Regions from separate parts of the Streptomyces sp. NBC_00726 genome, predicted to be linked through region 1. Evidence: riboswitches for the same ligand, from Rfam matches in the RefSeq annotation. Region 1 holds a riboswitch; the other holds the start of a gene.

What was found. Region 1 has a riboswitch for cobalamin ahead of OG338_RS28255 (CbtB-domain containing protein). Riboswitches for the same ligand answer to the same signal wherever they lie in the genome.
Region 2: linked by a shared signal. The riboswitch ahead of OG338_RS05020 (cobalamin biosynthesis protein) and the one ahead of OG338_RS28255 (CbtB-domain containing protein) in region 1 are both predicted to bind cobalamin.

Annotation. Positions count from the first base shown of each region.
Region 1 is NZ_CP108983.1:6,353,865-6,357,698, reverse strand. It holds gene OG338_RS28275 (pirin family protein) at 1-308, opposite strand, end outside; gene OG338_RS28270 (tetratricopeptide repeat protein) at 430-777, shown strand; gene OG338_RS28265 (GNAT family N-acetyltransferase) at 844-1,338, shown strand; gene OG338_RS28260 (CbtA family protein) at 1,407-2,186, opposite strand; gene OG338_RS28255 (CbtB-domain containing protein) at 2,219-2,434, opposite strand; adenosylcobalamin (AdoCbl) riboswitch at 2,480-2,571, opposite strand; gene OG338_RS28250 (histidine phosphatase family protein) at 2,696-3,355, shown strand; gene OG338_RS28245 (dihydrolipoyl dehydrogenase family protein) at 3,385-3,834, opposite strand, start outside.
Region 2 is NZ_CP108983.1:1,125,030-1,128,863, forward strand. It holds gene OG338_RS05010 (anion permease) at 1-1,260, shown strand, start outside; gene OG338_RS05015 (hypothetical protein) at 1,292-1,525, shown strand; cobalamin riboswitch at 1,672-1,801, shown strand; gene OG338_RS05020 (cobalamin biosynthesis protein) at 1,924-2,907, shown strand; gene OG338_RS05025 (cobyric acid synthase) at 2,904-3,834, shown strand, end outside.

The DNA.
Region 1 (3,834 bases):
AGGCTGCCGAGGCTGTCGCGGTGCAGGACCTCGCCCTCATGCAGCCAGCTGACGGTCTGGAGGCCCATGTGCGGGTGCGGCGGCACCTGCATTCCGGGTTCGTCGGCGATGTCGTCGGGGCCGTAGTGGTCCACGAAGGCCCAGGCGCCGACCATCCGGCGGCCCAGGTTGGGCAGCAGCCTGCGGACCTCGGTGGACTCGCCGAGCCGCACCTTGCGCGGGGCGAGCAGCTCACGTACGGGCTCCGCGACGACGAAACCACGGCCCCCGCAGACGGTGGGGACGGCCTGGCGATCGAGATTGCTCATGGCGCTCAACCTATTCCGCCGCGGGTGGGGACGGATGGCACCCACGCCGGACAATTAGTGGAATGTTAAACCACCTGCCGGTGTTGTGAGGATCGGACGCTCGACCGACCGAGGAGACGACATGAGCGACGGCTACTACGAGTTCGGCACCGCCGCCGAGCGCTGGGAGCGCGCGGGGTTCTTCTTCGACGCGAAGGAGTACACGACCGCGGCCCGCATCCTGGACGGACTCGTCGCGGAGGTTCCGGAGCAGGTCGCGCCCCGGCTGCTGCTGGCCCGCGCCTACTACCACTCGGCGAGCCTCGGGCGGGCCGAGACGGAGCTTCGTGCGGTTCTGGAGCGCGATCCGGTGGAGCACTACGCCCGGCTGATGCTCGGCCGGACCCTGGAGCGCCAGGGGCGGCAGGCCGAGGCGGACACGCAGTTGCGGCTGGCCGCCGCGCTGTCCGGTGACCTCGGGTCCGCGTAACCGCGTACGGGCACCTGTCGTATTTCGGGTGCCGGAAGCGGCGGGCGCGTGATAGTCCAGAGGACCATGACCGACCTTGAAACGCCGCGCCTGGTCCTGCGCCCGATGACCCCCGCCTACGCCGAGTTCGTCGCCACCGCTTCGCCGCCGGCCGGGACGCGCTGGGCGCCCGGCTACCCCTCCCCCGGCGAGCGGGGGGCCGCCGCGCGCTTCCTCGTCACGTGTCTGAGGAGCGGCGATCCGACCCCCTTCGGTTCGTACGAGATACGGCTCCGCGAAGACGGTGTGGTCATCGGCGGCATCGGCTTCCACGCCGCGCCGGACGAGCGGCGGAGTGTCACGATCGGCTACGGGCTGGTGGAGTCGGCACGCGGGCGGGGTTACGCCTCCGAGGCGCTTCGGGCGCTGTTGCGGTTCGCCCGGGAACAGGGCGTCGTCCGGGTGCGCGGGGACGCCGACACCGGCAACATCGCCTCGCAGCGCGTCATGACGGCGGCCGGGATGCGCCTCGTGGACGAGGACGAGTCGCTGAAGTACTACCTGGCCGAGTGGACGGCGTAGAAACGGGCGGAGCCCACCGGTGATCACCCGGCGGGCTCCGCCCGTTGCGGCACGTACGCGGCCGGCCGTCAGCCCACCGCGGCGGCGGTCCGGTTCGCCCGGCCGTCCGCGGCCGTGTCGGCCCTCGGCACCAGCAGGCGTTCGGTGAGGTGGCCGAAGAGCAGGCCGAAGGTGGTCCACAGCGTGGCCTGCACCGCGAGCGTGGCCAGCCGGAACTGCCACAGCAGCGTGGCCGGGAAGTCCTTGCCGACCTCGTTGAACGAGGGCAGGAACACATAGGCGAGGGCGATCAGCAGTACGTAACCGGCGGCCGCGGCGACCGTCGCGTTCCAGTTGCCCAGGCGGGGTGCGAGGCGCTTGCCGACGATGACGGCGGCGACCGCGAGCAGCACACTGAGGGCGACCATCAGGAAGAACAGCGCGGTGCGTTTGCCGATGGTGTCGGGGTTGCCGACGGCCGGCGGGTTGGCCGGGTACTTCAGGAACGGCACGATGTACACGCTCACCAGGGCGGCGCCCGCGATCAGCGCGGCCGTGGCACGCGGGCCGAACCGGCCCATCCGGCCCAGCGCGTAACAGAACACGAGCGCGGCGATGCCGCCGACCGCGACGCCGAAGACGAGCACACCGGTGGCCAGGCCCGCGGTGGACTGCATGCCGCGGCTGACGAGTTCCTCGGCGGCGCCGTGGTCGTGGCCGTGGGCGCTGTGCGCGGCCTCTTCGAGCGCGATGGCCGAGTCGACCCGGGACTCGCCGAGGAAGTAGGCGACGAGCAGCGCGAGCGCGCCCGCGACCAGTCCGGCCAGCATGCCGCGGACCAGCAGGGCTCTGACGGATATGGAGTTCATGAGGGATTCCCCTGGATCAGCCGGTCGGTCGGTCAGTGGCAGGGGAAGCCGAGGAGGTGGCGGCCGTCGTGGACCCACTCGTGGACGCCCTCGCCCGAGATGACGGCCGTGGCGCCCTGCTCGGCGCCCACGAAGTAGAGCAGGACCAGCATGAGGATGCCGAAGAAGACCGCCCAAGGGGCAATGGCCTTCAGGGAGATGGGGGTGATGGCGGATGCGCCGGTGGCGGGGGCAGCAGTCTGCGCCATGGCAGAACCTCCTGTGGGAACACGCGTCCCGATCGTGGTGCCTGAGACGAAGGTGCTGGGTCTGACTTCCCGCGTGCGCGGGTACACAGTGGCGCGACCGTGCCGGATTCTCACCGGACTTCCTTCACACCCTCGTCATGTCGCCGCGACCATACCCCCTGGACACCGGGCACCGCCATGCCCCTTACAAGCGGTCCGTGGGGCCCGGATGCCATGGTGTGCTTGGCCGTGGGGCCGGTGTTCGGGAAGTTGAGGGTGGTAATGACGGTACGGGTGATGTTGATCTCACCGGCGATGAACGCGGCGCTGCGCGAGGCCCGGTTCGCCGGCGACGCGGCGCTCGACGCGTCCGGCGTGCGGGCGGCCCGGCTGGCCGCGCCCCACGTCCCGGAAACGGACCGGGCAGTGCACGGGCCGTCCGAGCGGTGCGCCCGGACGGCGGAGGCGCTGGGGCTGCGCTCGACGGGCGAACCGGGGTTGCGGGACTGGGAGTTGGGGCGCTGGTCGGGGGCCCGGCTGGACGAGGTGAGTGCGCGGGAGCCGGACGGGGTCGCGGCCTGGCTGGGCGACCCGTCGGCCGCCCCGCACGGCGGCGAGTCGCTGCTCGGCCTGTGCGCCAGGGCGGGCGCCTGGCTCGACTCGCTGACCGGTGCCGGCCGGGTGCTGGCCGTCGCCGAACCGCCCCTGGTGCGCGCGGCCGTGGTCCACGCGCTGGCGTTGCCGCCGCAGGCGTTCTGGCGCCTCGACGTCGCCCCGCTCACGCTGACGGAACTGACCGGGCGCTCGGGGCGCTGGAACCTCCGCGCCGGACGCCCACTCGCCGGCGGGTCCGGCGACCCCGACGGCAACACCGTTTTCCCCGGCGAACTCGTCGTGGACCACGTCCGCGTCACCACCAGCGACAGCGCGCCCCCGGCCTGATCGCATCGCGGAGGTCCCGCACGCGGCGCCTACCCCCGGTACGTCTCCAGCAGCCTCAGCCACACCTCGCTGATCGTCGGGTACGACGGAACCACGTGCCACAACCGGTCGATGGGGATCTCGCCCGCGACCGCCATCGTCGCCGAGTGGAGCAGTTCGCCGATGCCCGGGCCGACGAAGGTGACGCCCAGCAGGACTTCGCGGTCGAGGTCCACGACCATGCGGGCGCGGCCCCGGTAGCCGTCCGCGTACAGACCGGACCCGGCCACCGAGGCGAGGTCGTAGTCGACGGCGCGGACCCGGCGGCCGACCCGTTCCGCCTCGGCGAGGGAGAGGCCCACCGACGCGGCCTCCGGGTCGGTGAAGACGACCTGCGGGACGGCCGCGTGGTCGGCGGTCGCCGCGTGGGCGCCCCAGCGGGCGGTGTCCAGCCGCTTGCCCTGCGCGCGGGCGCCGATCGCGTCGCCCGTGATGCGTGC
Region 2 (3,834 bases), 5.2 Mb from region 1:
ACGCTGCTGCTCGCGATAGTGATCGTGACAGCTCTAGTGTTCGATTTCACGAACGGTTTCCACGACACCGCCAACGCGATGGCCACCACCATCTCGACCGGCGCACTCAAACCCAAGACGGCGGTCGCGATGTCCGCCGTTCTCAATCTGGTCGGCGCGTTCCTGTCCGTGGAGGTCGCCAAGACGATCTCCGGCGGGATCGTCAACGAGGACGGCCTCAGAACCGAGGTCATCTTCGCGGCGCTCGTCGGCGCCATCCTGTGGAATCTTCTGACCTGGCTGGTCGGGCTCCCGTCCAGCTCCTCCCACGCACTGTTCGGCGGCCTCATCGGCGCCGCGGTGATGTCCGCCGGCTGGTCGTCGGTCAACGGCGGCACCGTCGTCACCAAGGTGCTGCTGCCCGCCGTCGCCGCCCCGATCGTGGCCGGCGTGGCCGCGCTCCTGGCCACCAGGCTCACGTACCGGATCGGCGGGAAGATCCGTAACGACGCCCAGGAGAAGGCGACCGCCAAGGGCTACCGGGCGGGGCAGATCGCCTCGGCCGGGCTCGTCTCGCTCGCCCACGGCACCAACGACGCGCAGAAGACGATGGGCATCATCACGCTGGCCCTGGTCACCGGCGGCGTCCTCTCCCCCGGCTCCAACCCGCCGGTCTGGGTCATCGTCAGCGCCGGAATGGCCATCGCGCTCGGCACGTACCTCGGCGGCTGGCGCATCATCCGCACCATGGGCAGCGGCCTGACCGAGCTGAAGCCCCCGCAGGGCTTCGCCGCCCAGACCAGCGCGGCCACCGTCATCCTGGCCTCCTCGCACCTCGGCTTCTCCCTCTCCACCACGCAGTCCTGCTCCGGGGCCGTGATGGGCGCGGGCCTCGGCCGGGCCGGGGGTGTGGTCCGCTGGTCCACCGCCACCCGGATGTTCGTCGCCTGGGGCCTGACCCTGCCGGCCGCCGGTCTGGTCGGCGCGGGTGCCGAGTTCCTGACGAAGCAGGGCACCTGGGGCGTCGTGGTCGTCGCGGCCCTGCTGGTCGCTGGTTCCGGGGCGATCTGGGTGCTCTCGCGCCGCAAGCCGGTCGGCCACGGCGATGTCGCACCCGGCACCGAGGACGCGGCCCCGGCCGAGCCCGCCGGTGTCGTCACCCAGGCCATCGCGGCCGTGAGCCCGCCGCCCACCGCGGCCCAGGCGCACGACCTCGCCGCCACCATTCCGGCGCCCGCCGCACCCGCCGCCGCCGATCCGGCCCGACCCGCCACGGTCTGACCGACCCGGCACTCCGGTAAAGGACACCCGTATGAACATCGACTGGGCAGCTCTGGGCACCGTCTTCGGCGTCTCCCTCGTCACCACCGTCGCCCTGGTGGGCCTCTTCACGCTCGGCATCGTCGGCCTCTCCAAGCAGCCGGAACCGGCCGCGCAGGGCGGTCCGGCGGGCTCCTCGGTCCTGCTGGCGCGCGCCGGGGCGTACGTCTGCTTCGGGCTGTGCGCGGCGGCGGTCGCGTACGGCATCTATCTGATCGTCGCCTGACGCGGCACCCCCTCCCCCGGGCCGGACGCACCTCGTGCGCGTCCGGCCCGATGTGCGTCCGCCCACACCCCGCCGCCGCAGGTCAACGGCGAGTTGACGGGCGTTCGCGGGGCGTGGTGGACTGCCGGAGCCATTACGGCGACAGCAGAGGAAGCCGGTGCGAATCCGGCGCGGTCCCGCCACTGTCACCGGGGAGCGGTCCCCCACCGCACGTCACGGCCCGCGCGAGCGGACTGGAAGACCGGGGAATCCGCCGATCCGGAAGCCAGGAGACTCCTGCCGCCGTCACGTCGAACCAGGGCGCGGACCCTGAGTGAGGACATATCGCCATGCCCGGCTGCCGTGCGCCCCTCTCCCCACAGCCTCTGCCGGCGGACTCCGGTACGGCCGGCTGAGCCGTGCGTGCCGATCGCATCTACGCGTACGGCGCCACCGCCGGCCTGATCGCCGACCTGCTGCTCGGTGACCCCCGCAGGGGCCACCCGGTCGCCGCCTTCGGGCGGGCCGCCGCGGCCGTCGAGGACCGGCTCTGGCGCGACCACCGCGGCCGGGGCGCCCTGCACACCCTGATCTGCGCCGGGGGCGCCGCCGGGAGCGCCGCGCTCGCCGCCCGCGCCCTTCGCCGCCACCCCGCCGCGTCCGTGGCCCTGACCGCCGCCGCCACCTGGTCCGTCGTCGGCGGTACGTCGCTGGGGCGGGAGGCCCGGGCCATCGGCGGGGCGCTCGCCGCGGGGGACGTCGAGGCGGCCCGGGAGCGGCTGCCGCATCTGTGCGGGCGCGACCCGCAGGCGCTGGACGGCCCCGGGATCGCGCGCGCCGTCGTGGAGTCCGTCGCCGAGAACACCTCGGACGCGGTGGTCGGCGCCCTCGTCTGGGGCGCCCTCGCAGGGGTCCCCGGGCTCGTCGGCTTCCGCGCCGCCAACACGCTCGACGCGATGGTCGGCCACAAGTCGCCGCGCCATCTGCGGTACGGCTGGGCCTCGGCCCGGCTGGACGACCTCGCGGGCTGGCCCGGCGCCCGGCTCACCGCCCTGCTCGCCGTGGCCTCGGGCGGCCGGCCCCGGGAGGCGGTACGGGCCTGGCGGGCGGACGCCGCCAAGCACCCGAGCCCCAACGCGGGGCCGGTGGAGGCCGCGTTCGCCGGGGCGCTCGGCGTACGGCTGGGCGGGACCCTCACCTACGGCGGCCGGGTCGAGCACCGGCCCGTGCTCAACGGGGCGGCCGGCCGGGCGGTGGAGACCGCGGACATCGAGCGCGCGGTGCGGCTCTCGCGCCGGGTGGGCGTGCTGGCCCTCGGCGTCGGCGTGGCCGCCCGGCTGGGCGCGGGGGCGCTCGCTCGCCGGTCCCGCAGACCTCGTATACCTGGACGGAGAGCGATATGAGCGGCGGACTGCTGGTCGCCGGGACCACATCGGACGCGGGCAAGAGCGTCGTCACGGCGGGCATCTGCCGCTGGCTGGTGCGCCGGGGCGTGAAGGTCGCCCCGTTCAAGGCGCAGAACATGTCGCTGAACTCCTTCGTCACCCGCGAGGGCGCGGAGATCGGCCGGGCCCAGGCGATGCAGGCCCAGGCCGCCCGTGTCGAGCCGACCGCCCTGATGAACCCGGTGCTGCTCAAGCCCGGCGGCGACCGCTCCAGCCAGGTCGTCCTGATGGGGCGGCCGGTCGGCGAGATGAGCGCCCGCGGCTACCACGGCGGGCGGCAGGAGCGCCTGCTGTCCACCGTCACGGACTGCCTGGAGCAGCTGCGGAGCACGTACGACGCGGTGATCTGCGAGGGCGCGGGCTCGCCCGCCGAGATCAACCTGCGCCGCACGGACATCGTGAACATGGGCATCGCCCGGGCCGCGCGCTTCCCGGTCGTGGTGGTCGGGGACATCGACCGGGGCGGGGTCTTCGCCTCGTTCTTCGGCACGACGGCGCTGCTCGCGCCGGAGGACCAGGAGCTGGTCGCGGGATACCTGGTCAACAAGTTCCGGGGCGACGTCTCGCTGCTTGAGCCGGGGCTCGACATGCTGCGCGACCTGACGGGCCGCCCCACCTACGGGGTGCTGCCGTTCGCGCACGGGCTCGGTATCGACGAGGAGGACGGGCTGCGGGTGTCGCTGCGCGGCACCGTACGGGAGTCGGCGGTTGCCCCGCCGCACGGCGAGGACGTCCTGCGCGTCGCCGTGTGCGCGATCCCTCTGATGTCGAACTTCACCGATGTGGACGCGCTGGCCGCCGAACCCGGCGTCGTCGTCCGCTTCGTGGACCGGCCGGAGGAGCTGGCCGACGCGGACCTCGTCATCGTGCCCGGCACCCGGGGCA